One region of the Chryseobacterium electrogenes genome, then DNA from elsewhere that is predicted to be linked to it. Evidence: riboswitches for the same ligand, from Rfam matches in the RefSeq annotation. Region 1 holds a riboswitch; the other holds the start of a gene.
What was found. A riboswitch is a leader RNA that binds a small molecule or an ion and turns the genes downstream of it on or off. The one in region 1 is predicted to bind S-adenosylmethionine.
Positions count from the first base shown of each region.

Region 2: another riboswitch for S-adenosylmethionine. It lies ahead of ACQQ6V_RS12005 (alpha/beta fold hydrolase); the one in region 1 lies ahead of ACQQ6V_RS03605 (TonB-dependent receptor plug domain-containing protein).

Region 1 covers NZ_JBNPPB010000002.1:784,542-790,419, forward strand. Annotated here, with positions in the region: gene ACQQ6V_RS03585 (glycosyltransferase) at 1-71, shown strand, start outside; gene ACQQ6V_RS03590 (hypothetical protein) at 139-489, shown strand; gene lpdA (dihydrolipoyl dehydrogenase) at 717-2,120, shown strand; gene ACQQ6V_RS03600 (DUF4476 domain-containing protein) at 2,245-3,153, shown strand; SAM riboswitch class I at 3,322-3,422, shown strand; gene ACQQ6V_RS03605 (TonB-dependent receptor plug domain-containing protein) at 3,526-5,878, shown strand, end outside.
Region 2 covers NZ_JBNPPB010000002.1:2,618,972-2,624,849, forward strand. Annotated here, with positions in the region: gene ACQQ6V_RS11995 (O-succinylhomoserine sulfhydrylase) at 1-442, opposite strand, end outside; gene ACQQ6V_RS12000 (ACT domain-containing protein) at 488-2,026, opposite strand; gene ACQQ6V_RS12005 (alpha/beta fold hydrolase) at 2,029-2,967, opposite strand; SAM riboswitch class I at 3,026-3,133, opposite strand; gene ACQQ6V_RS12010 (MGH1-like glycoside hydrolase domain-containing protein) at 3,504-5,878, shown strand, end outside.

The DNA.
Region 1 (5,878 bases):
AATCAAGATTTTCTAAGGATATTATTTTGGATAAATATGAAAATGTTTTAATGGATATTATGAAGAAGTAATTGGAGGATTTGCGTTTTGGATTCTTATTTTCTTACATTTGAACTTTATTAAAATCAATAATAATAGATGAATAAAATTCCCCAAATTGGATGCGCTTGTGAAAAACCGACTCTTAGCTACACAGAATTCAGAAGTTCTGAGTTAGGCATAGATCATACCAACGGAAGAGATGCAGAAGTAACAATCCAGCAGTGCAAATTTTGCCAGAGAATATGGATTCATTATTTTGTTGAATTTGAAAGTTTCCCCAATTCAGGAAGATGGTACAAAGGGATTGTTTCTAAAAAAGATAGAGCACGAATAACACCAGAAAATGCAATCGAATTTTTGGAAAGCCTTCAATGGTATGTCTATGGAGGTCTTTATTTTGAAAGTTCGGCGAAACTTGGTAAAGGGAAAATCAATTTTGATTTGTGATACTTTTGTAAGTGTAAGGAACTTTTCTAATGCTTATTTTTAGGATTAAAATATATTGAGTGAGTGGAAAAGTAAAGTAAGATCAGTCATTTTATTGTTTTTAAGGTTTAATCATAAACTTTATACGTCTAATATGAAATTTGATAAATCTCACTTTCTCACTTAGTAATTAATCGTTAAATTTGTAGGAATTAAAGAGATAATAATTAACAAATTAATATAATAACATGAGTCAATTCGATGTTACCGTAATAGGTTCAGGTCCAGGCGGATATGTTGCTGCAATTAGAGCGGCGCAATTAGGTTTCAAAACTGCAATTATTGAGAAATATCCTACTTTGGGCGGTACTTGCCTTAACGTAGGTTGTATTCCGTCAAAAGCTTTATTGGACAGCTCTGAGCATTTTGAACAAGCGAAACACGATTTTGCAAACCACGGCATTATCATTAATGAGCCACAAGCGGATATCGCAAGAATGATCGCTCGTAAAAACGAAGTTGTAGAGATGACCACCAAAGGAATTAATTTCCTAATGGACAAAAATAAAATTACCGTTTTTGAAGGTGTTGGAAGTTTTGAATCTGCTACACAAATTAAAGTAACTAAGAATGATGGTTCTTCAGAAACAATCGATTCTAAATATACCATTATCGCAACGGGATCTAAGCCATCTAGTTTGCCATTTATCACTTTAGATAAAGAAAGAGTAATTACATCTACAGAAGCACTTAACCTTAAAGAAATCCCAAAACATCTTGTTGTTATCGGTGGTGGTGTAATTGGTCTAGAGTTGGGTTCTGTCTATTTAAGATTAGGATCTCAGGTAACTGTGATTGAGTTTATGGATAAGATTATTCCTGGTATGGATGGATCTTTGTCTAAAGAATTACAAAAAGTCTTGAAAAAACAAGGTATGAAATTCATGCTTTCTACTGCTGTTGCTGGTGTAGAAAGAAATGGAGATTCTGTAAAAGTTACGGCTAAAGATAAGAAAGGAGAAGAAGTTGTTGTAGAAGGTGATTATGTATTAGTTTCTGTTGGTAGAAAACCTTATACAGAAGGACTTGGACTAGAGAAAGCTGGTGTAGAATTGGACGAAAGAGGTCGCGTGAAAACTAACGATCACTTACAGACTAATGTTTCTAATATCTACGCAATTGGAGATGTTGTTGCTGGTGCAATGTTAGCGCACAAAGCGGAAGAAGAAGGAACTTTTGTTGCTGAAACTCTAGCAGGTCAGAAACCTCATATCAATTATAACCTGATTCCTGGTGTTGTTTATACATGGCCAGAAGTTGCTGGTGTTGGTAAAACAGAAGAGCAGCTTAAGGAAGAGGGTGTTGCTTATAAAGTTGGTAATTTCCCAATGAGAGCATTAGGAAGAAGCCGAGCTTCTGGTGATACAGATGGTTTTGTAAAGATTATTGCAGACGAGAAAACAGATGAGGTTCTTGGTTTCCATATGATTGGAGCAAGAGCTGCCGATCTAATTGCAGAAGGAGTTACCGCGATGGAATTCCGTGCAAGTGCTGAAGATATTTCTAGAATGTCTCATGCGCACCCAACTTATGCAGAAGCTATTAAAGAAGCTGCTTTGGATGCTACAGGAAAGAGAGCTTTACACATGTAAGGTTTTTGACATAATATTATTGAAAGAGAAGTTAATAAACTTCTCTTTTTTTTTATGCTTTTATATGATAATTATTTTTTATGGCATGATTCATGACATAATATAATTTATAAATTACAAAACTATGAAAAGTATTTTTACTTCGATGTTAATTGCTATTAGTATATCTGGTTTTGCACAAGAAGCCGGTAAAGCTGGTGAATTCCTTAAAAATGAAGCTTCTAAAACAGAGCTAAATACGCAAAAATCAGATAAAGGTTTTAGAAATAATAAGTCGTCTAACAATCGTAATTCTAATAATCAATCAGGAGCTTTGGATAACTCTGGTTTCCGAAATCCTAATAACTCTGGCAATAATAATTCTTCTTCTTCTGGGCAGACTTCTGGCTATCGGTGGAATCAGAATTTTGGCTATTCCGAAGTATTCTTAAGAATCCCTGAATATGGATATTTTACTGTAGAAATAGGAGACCAGACGATAAGTAATGCTTCTGGAAAATTTCGTTTTTTTGATTTAGACTCAGGTCGTATGCCAATTTCAATTTATCAAGATGGATTTCTTATTTACAGAACGCAATTATCAGTGTCTAATAATAACAGAATCGTTCTAGATTTCTTTACCCATAATGGATTATATCTTTTAGATTCTTATCCGATAAAAGGGCAGACATACGGTTTTAATCAATGGGATGATGTCTGGAATAATCCTTATAACAACGGTTGGGGTAATTCTAATCCAAGTAATGTAATGAATAATCAGAGCTTTTCTCAGTTTATGACTACGATGAAAAGAGAAGCTAGTTTTGATAATAATAAAAAAGACTTTATTCTACAACAACTGAGAACTACGCAATTTACGTCCAAGCAAATTGCTGAAATGTTAACTGAATTTTCTTTTGATACTAATCGCTTAGAATTGGCTAAGCAACTTTTTAACTCATGTGTAGATCGTAATAATTTCTTTATTGTTTTTGATGCTTTTACGTATCAGAGGTATAAAGATGATCTTATGAAATTCATTTCAAAATCTTAATATTCAAGAGAAGCTTTTTAGTTTCTCTTTTTTATTGTAAAATTAAATTATTGATAATCAAGCTATTAATTGCTTAAGTTTATCAATTCATACTATTTCGGTATGAAATGTTTGTTTTTTTATTAAAACTGTTTTACATTTGCACCATGATAATGCAATATTGTTGTTAACTTATTAAGAAAGATGGAGGGAGTTAACCCTTAGAAGTCTTAACAACCTGCCAATTAGGTAAGGTGTTTCATTTAACCTTGAAAAAGGATAGATAAGTAAGATCAGTTCATTTTTATTTTTATAGATATAATTTGATATCCTCTTTCTGTCTTTCTGGAAGAGGTTTTTTTATGGTCAAAAAATTTAAAAAATATAACAAAAATGAATTCAAATTCTAAAAAGAACAAAATTTACTCAGTGACAAGCGCTGTTGTTTTTTTTGCGGGCTTAGGGACTTTCTCTGGTCAAGAGATCGTGGCTAAAAAAGATTCTATACAACAAAATAATATAGAAGAGGTTGTTGTCGTAGGTTCTAGAAGCGGTGGACGATCTAAGGCTGATAGTCCAGTTGCAGTAGATGTTTTTAATATCAAAGAAGCTTCTGTAAGCCTGCCACAGACTAATATTAATCAAATTCTTAACAGTATAGCTCCCTCTTTTACGTCCACTATTCAGACTAATGCAGATGGTACGGATCATCTAGATCCTGCGCAATTAAGAGGTCTTAGTCCGGATCAGGTTTTGGTTTTAGTTAATGGTAAAAGAAGGCATACGTCTGCATTGATTAATGTTAATGGTTCTCCAGGAAGAGGGACAGTAGGGACGGATCTTAATGCTATCCCAGCTTTTGCGCTTAATAAAATTGAAGTTTTGCGTGATGGCGCATCTGCACAATATGGATCTGATGCTATTGCCGGTGTGATGAATTTAATCTTAAAAAAAGATACAGGAAAATTAACAGGACAACTTAATTATGGTGGATATCTTACACCAACAGCTAACGATCATACAGGTAATTTTGATGGGCAACAATATCAGTTAGATCTTAATTACGGGAATAAAATTGGAACTAAAGGTGGTTTTTATAACGTGACCTTATCTTCTCAATTTCGAGAGCCAACAACTAGAGCGGGTGTAGAAAGTGGTGCTTTGTATAATGCCTACAATGCAATTGAAAAAAGAGCGCTTAATGATGGAGTTAATTTGTCTTCTTTGTTTTCTAACATTAATAATACGCCCAATTCTCAGCAGTTAATAGATTACATCAAGCAATATGCGCCAAAGGTGGGATATTTTAACCAGGCATTACAAAATAATATTCAGAATGCGACGAGTATTTCTGCTTTGCAAGGTTTGTTAAAAGGCGATGTTACTAATCAGGAATTGGCATATCGCGGATTAGAAAGAAGAGATTTTAATATGCAAGTTGGACAGTCTAAGCTTAACAATCAACAAGTTTTTGCAAATATAGAAGTGCCTCTTAATGATGATTGGAAGGTTTATACTTTTGGTGGTTATGGCATAAGACATGGTAGTTCTGGAGGATTTTATAGACGTCCAAATCAAGCGAGAACATTTACAGGATTATATCCGGATGGTTATCTGCCTAATATTGTAACGGATATACAAGATGTGTCTTTATCTTCTGGGATCAAAGGAGAATGGAGTGGCTGGAATGTTGATTTGAGTAATACTTTTGGTCAAAATAGTTTCGACTATACGATTAAAAATACTGGCAATACGAGCTTGAGGTTTGCAACTCCTAATAGTTTTAAGGCGGGAGGATTACAATTTTTACAAAATACTGTTAACTTAGATTTCAGTAAGAATTTTGATGTTTGGTCTGGGATTAATGTAGCTTTTGGAGGAGAGCAGCGCCATGAGAATTTTAAGATTACACCAGGCGAAGCGGCTTCTTACACGGCTTATGATATTTTCGGGAATCCACAGACGGCTGCAACACCAGCTAATCAAAAGCCAACAGATTTTTTTGGAGCTGCTTTGGCAGGAGGATCACAGGTTTTTGCAGGATTTAGAGATGCTAACAGAACTGATAGAAGCAGAAACTCTTATGCAGCTTACGCAGATGTAGAATTTAATTTCACCAATTGGTTATTGGTAGATGCTGCAATTAGATATGAGGACTATTCGGATTTTGGGTCGACATTTAATTATAAATTGGCATCAAGAATTAAGTTAACAGATCATCTTAATTTCAGATTTGCTGGATCTACGGGTTTCCGTGCACCATCAATTCACCAGATTTATTATAATACAACATCTACTTTATTTTCTGATGGTGTCTTGAAGGAAGTAGGGACTTTTAGTAATGATTCTTATTTCGCTACAACTTTCGGAATTCCGAAACTCAAACAAGAAACGTCAAAATCTATCAGCACAGGTTTTACATATAAAATTCCGAGTCTTAATTTGAACATCACAGCAGATGCTTATTTTATCAGAATCGATGATCGTATTGTATTAACGGATCAATTTAATAGACCAACTGCAGAACAGATTTTGGTTAACCCTAGTCTACAAGGACTTCAACAAAAATTTGATGAAGCGGGTGTTACTGCCGCGCAGTTTTTTGCCAATTCTATAGATACAGAAACCAAAGGTCTTGATATTGTCATCAGCCATAATTACAGAACTGGCGCTGTAAAACTGAATAATGATTTTGCGATTAACCTTAATAAAACCAGAAAAGTTGGTGATGTACATACCTCAGAAG
Region 2 (5,878 bases), 1.8 Mb from region 1:
TTTCAGCGTCTTCTGCTTTGAAATATGTTGTTTCGATATTCCATTTTGGGAAATATTTGGTGAACAAGGTGTGCGTGGAACCGAAAACCGACTGGCAGCTCACAATGTGGTCGCCAGCATCCAGCAAAGTGGCAAATGTGGAATAAATTGCCGCCATTCCCGTTGCAAACGCATAGCCAGATTCTGCACCTTCCATTTTCACGATTTTATCTACAAATTCTGTGACGTTGGGATTGCTAAAACGGCTGTAAAGATTCTTGTCTTTTTCCTCCGCAAAGCTGGCGCGCATGTCTTCCGCATCCTCAAAAACGAAGCTCGAAGTGAGATATAAAGGCGTAGAATGTTCGTCAAACTGAGTTCTTTCGGTTTGAGTTCTTATGGCTGAGGTTTCGAAATTGGTTGATGGTAGATGGTTGTCTGTTGTTAGATTATCTAGGCTCATATTTATAATTTTTGTGGTGAATCTTAAGTCTTATCTTTTGATTCTTTATTTTGTTTCGCTCAGTCTTAATATATCGCCGAAAACGCCTCTGGCAGTTACTTTGGCTCCTGCTCCTGCGCCCATAATGACAATTGGATTTTCACCATAACTTTCGGTGTAGATTTCAAAAATAGAATCGGAGCCTTTCAATTGTCCAAGTGCGGAGTTGGCCGGTACAGAAATTAGCTTGACATCCAATTGTCCTTTTTCTGTCTGAAGATTTCCGTGCAAATCGCCTACGTAGCGCAAGACGTGATCTGGCTTCTGATTTTCTTTGATTTTTTGATATTCAAAATCCAAATCTTCCAAACGGGAAATGAATTCGTTTTTGTCGATGTCTAAAAGGTTTTCCGGCACCAGATTCTGAATGTTGATGTCCTGAAACTCATTAATCAAATCTAATTCTCTTGCTAAAATCAACAGTTTTCTTGCGACGTCATTTCCTGATAAGTCCTCGCGCGGGTCTGGCTCTGTAAAACCTTTTTCCATTGCCTCGCGGATGATGACAGAAAACTTGTCATTTCTAAGAGAAAAATTATTGAAAACGTAGCTCAACGTTCCCGAAAAAACACCTTTAATTCTTGTGATATTTTCGCCAGAAAGATGGAGGAGTTTTATGGTGTCAATTAATGGTAAACCTGCACCAACATTGGTTTCGTACAGATATTTCTTTTTATTTTTTTCTAATAATTTTCTAAAATTGCGGTATTCTGAAATCGGCAAAGTGTTGTAAATTTTGTTAGAACCCACGATGTCAAAACCATTTTCTACAAAAGTGGGATAGTGCTTCACAAAATCTTTGCTCGCCGTATTATCTATCATAATTAGATTTTCTAAACTATATTCTTTAGCAAAAGAGATGATTGCTTGGATGTCGCTTGCTGTCTGCGAATAGTTGATTTTCTGTCTCCAATCACTTTTGAAACCAGCTTGGTTGAAAGCCATTTTTTTTGAATTAGAAATCGCGAATATTTTCAAGTCAATTCTTTTTCTGTGGCGTATGTCATCAACAGAATCTAGAATTTGTTCTACCAAAGTGCCGCCAACATTGCCATGACCAATCAAAGCGAGATGAACGGTTTTTGGCTTGCCGTATATTTCTGTTTCGATGATATTTTTGGTAATTTCTGTTTGATTATCAGTTACCACAATGTTGACTCTTCCGGCAGAAGCAATTTGGTTTAATAAAAGTGGGAAAATCTTGTTGCGTTGAAGTTCTGATAGTATTTTACTGTAATTATCAGAAACAAAACCAATTACAGCTAAGTTATTAATACTGTAAATATTGCTGACAGTGGCATTTTGTTTTTCGGTTTTAAATTCTTCCGTAAGTACTTTTACAGCCTTTTCTGCATCTTTCTCATCTACTAAAACAGAAACACCATTTTCTATAGCTTGTTGTGAGATAACGCCAACACTAATGTTAGCATTGTTGAGGGCTTGGAAAATACGTGAGTCTACACCAATATGACCAAGAAAGTCTTTTCCTTCGAAGTTTATAAGTGCTTTTTTTCTGTATAGATTGATTGTCGTTTGTGTTGCCATTATTAAAATATTTTACTTAAAATAGTATTGAGTTGTTCGTATTCCATTAGAAAAGCATCGTGTCCATGAATTGACTGGATCTCATCATAAAATATGTTTTTCTTATGCTCTTTTAATGTTGTAAATGTTTGCTTTATCTCTGAAGCAGGAAAAAATAAATCTGAATTAATCGCGATTAAATTTATATCGGCTTGGATTTCCTTTAATTCATTTTTGTTGGAGTTAATTGTCATCAAAAGATGATTCATTAATTGATATGCCTTTAAACTAAATCTCTCGTTAAGAGCTTCTCCATGATAGGTTAGCCAATCTTCTGATTCTCTTTTGCCTTGTTGTGTTTCGAAATTATTTTTAAATCTTTCATTAAGTGATTCGGGAGTACGGTAGCATAACATGGCGTGGATTCTGGCTTTTTGAAGTGGTTTTTCTTTTGAATCTAAAAGATATTTCTGTACCATACATTGTGCGTGAAGCCAATCATGAGTTTTATAGTCGCATGCAATAGGAATAAATTGTGCTGCTAGATTCTTTTGTTTAACGAGCATTTCCCAGCCAATTGCTCCGCCAAGAGAGCCTCCAATAATGCTGTGTAATTGTGTTATGTTGAGATGTTCTAAACCTAATAAAAAGATGTTGGCGATATCAGATGTTGTAAAATCATCATAGTCGTCAATAAGAAATCCGTCGTAACCGTTGCCAGGAATATTAAAACATAGGATTGTATAGGTATTGGTGTCTATTGTTTTGTTAGTGCCAATTAGACTCTTCCACCAACCTTTTTCACCTGTGACAAGTGAGTTGCCAGTTAACGCATGATTAACTAATATAATAGGAGCAGAAAACAATTTTTCTCCAAAAAGCTGATAGCTTAATGGTATGTTGTAAGTTTTACCAGAATTGGTAATGTACGGTAATGTAATATTTAAAAGTTCTTTTTTCAATTTTATGTATTTTATAAAATTGAAAATGCCAAAGAATAGGCTGAAAAAAAAAGTTCAGTAGTTATCTCTCCAAAAAATTAATTGGTAGAACGTAGCACCTTCTTTGCATAACAAAGGGTTGCTAAGGTTTCATAGGGTCTAATCCCTCCGCCTTTCTTGATAACATTTTCAATATGTAAATGAACGTAGGTGCAAATATAGAGTATAATTTCTATTCTGAAAATAAATTAATGTTAATTGTTATTACTGAGTCTATAAGCTTGTGTAGTTTTTGTTGATTTTATGGGGAAATCTGCATATTATTTAAGACATAAATTTTAATTTTCAATTTGTAATAAGGAAGTTACTTTGAGGTTTTTAATAATATTTATTCCCGATTAAAGGAAGATAAAATCACAAGATATTGGTAATTTAGTAGTATTTTTATCAAGTGATTATTCAGATTATGTTACAGAAATAAGAATCTATGTTGTTGGTTGAATGTCTAGTTTGGAAAGTTTTATAGATAATGGATAGCCTAATTTATTTAGAATTTTATGACAGAAAAAGAAAAACTAAATAGCCCTAATTGGAAAAAATGGGGGCCATATATAAGCCATAGACAATGGGGTAATGTAAGAGAAGATTATAGTAATAATGGAGATGCTTGGGATTATACAACGCATGATAAAGCAGAAAGTTGGGCTTATCGCTGGGCAGAAGAAGGGATAGCAGGTATTTCTGATGATAAGCAATTGATGTGTTTTGCTTTGTCTTTTTGGAACAAAAAAGATAAGATTATCAAAGAACGATTTTTTGGTCTTAGTAATTATCAAGGTAATCATGGCGAAGATATTAAAGAGATTTTTTACTACATAGATAACTTACCATCTCATAGTTATATGAAGATGGTTTATAAATATCCCATTAATACATTTCCTTACGAAGATCTTATCACAGTCAATGGACAACGGTCTAATAAGGAAATGGAATATGAAATCTACGACACAGGTGCTTTTAGTAATAATGAATATTTTGACATTTTTATAGAATATGCTAAAGTAGATGAGGATGATTTCTTAGTTAGAATTGATGTTCATAATAGAAGTCAGCATGATGCGCCTTTGGTGGTATTGCCAACCCTTTGGTTCCGGAATAATTGGAGTTGGGGTTATAATAACTATAAGCCATCTTTAGCTTTTTCTAAAGATGCCGAAATTGATATTCACCATGAGAGTATTACGATTAAAAAGCTTTATTCGCGAGATAAAAACGTAGAACCTCTTTTTTGTGAAAACGAAACCAATAGACCGAAACTCTTCGGAGAAGAAGGATTCGGGCAATATTATAAAGACGGAATTAATAATTATGTTCTTTATGGTTCACCTACAATTAATCCCCAAAGAACAGGGACAAAAGCCAGCTTTAGATGTGAAGGTGTAATTCCTGCAAACGGTAATCATACTTTTGAGTTCAGGCTTTCTCCACATATTATGGACGATGCCTTTTGGGATTTTGACGATATATTCAACAGAAGAATAGAAGAAACCAATGCTTTTTATGCAGAGATCCAACGAGATATTCATAATGAAGATGAAAAAAATGTTCAACGTCAGGCATTCGCAGGTTTATTATGGAACAAGCAATTCTATCATTACAATATCGGAAAATGGTTAAAAGGTGATCCCAATCATCCTGTAGATAGACAAGGTTATGTCAGGAATACAGATTGGTCACATCTCCATAATAAAGATATCATCTCTATGCCAGATAAGTGGGAATATCCGTGGTATGCCACTTGGGATTTGGCATTTCATTGTGTGAGTTTTAGCTTAATAGATGCCAGTTTTGCAAAAAACCAATTGATGTTACTTACCAAAGAATGGTATATGCATCCTAATGGACAGATGCCAGCTTATGAATGGAATTTCGGAGATGTTAATCCTCCGGTACATGCATGGGCGACTTTCAGAGTTTTTAAAATTGATGAAAAGCATAACGGAAAACCAGATTTATTTTTCTTAGAAAGTGTTTTTCAAAAACTATTACTCAATTTTACTTGGTGGGTCAATCGTAAGGATGTTAACGGTAATAATATTTTCGGTGGTGGATTTTTAGGATTGGATAATATTGGCGCTTTTGACAGAAATATGGAGTTAGAAGAAGGTGATTATCTGGAGCAAGCCGATGGGACGAGTTGGATGGCAATGTATGCGCTCAATATGATGAGGATCTCTATGGAGCTGGCGACTTATAATCCGGTGTATGAGGATATGGCGATTAAGTTTTTTGAGCATTACCTTTACATTGCAGAAGCCATGGAGAATATTGGAGAAGACAAAGCTGGACTTTGGGATGAAGAAGACGGGTTTTTCTATGACTTACTGAAGTTATCACGAGGTAATAGCATTAGTTTGAGATTGAGAAGTATTGTTGGGTTAATTCCGCTGTTTGCCGTTGAAGTTATGGAGCATAGCTTATTGGAGAAGCTTCCTAATTTTAAAAAAAGAATGGAGTGGGTTCTTAAGAACAAACAAGACTTAGCTAAACTCGTGTCAAAATGGTATGTAGAAGGCGAAGGCAATAAACATCTCATGAGTATTCTTAGGAAAAATAGACTATCAAAAGTCTTAAGTAGAATGGTTGACGAAAACGAATTTCTCAGTAATTATGGTATAAGAGCAATGTCCAAAGTTTATGAGAAAGATCCTTTCCATTTCAGTATTAATGGACACGATTATGTTGTGCAATATACGCCTGCGGAGAGCGATAGCAGGATGTTTGGAGGTAATAGCAATTGGAGAGGTCCAATTTGGTTCCCGATTAACTTTTTAATTGTAGAAAGCTTACAACGTTTTCATTTCTTTTACGGCGATAGTCTAAAAATCGAATATCCCAAAGGAAGTGGTGTAGAAAAAAATCTAGAAGAAAT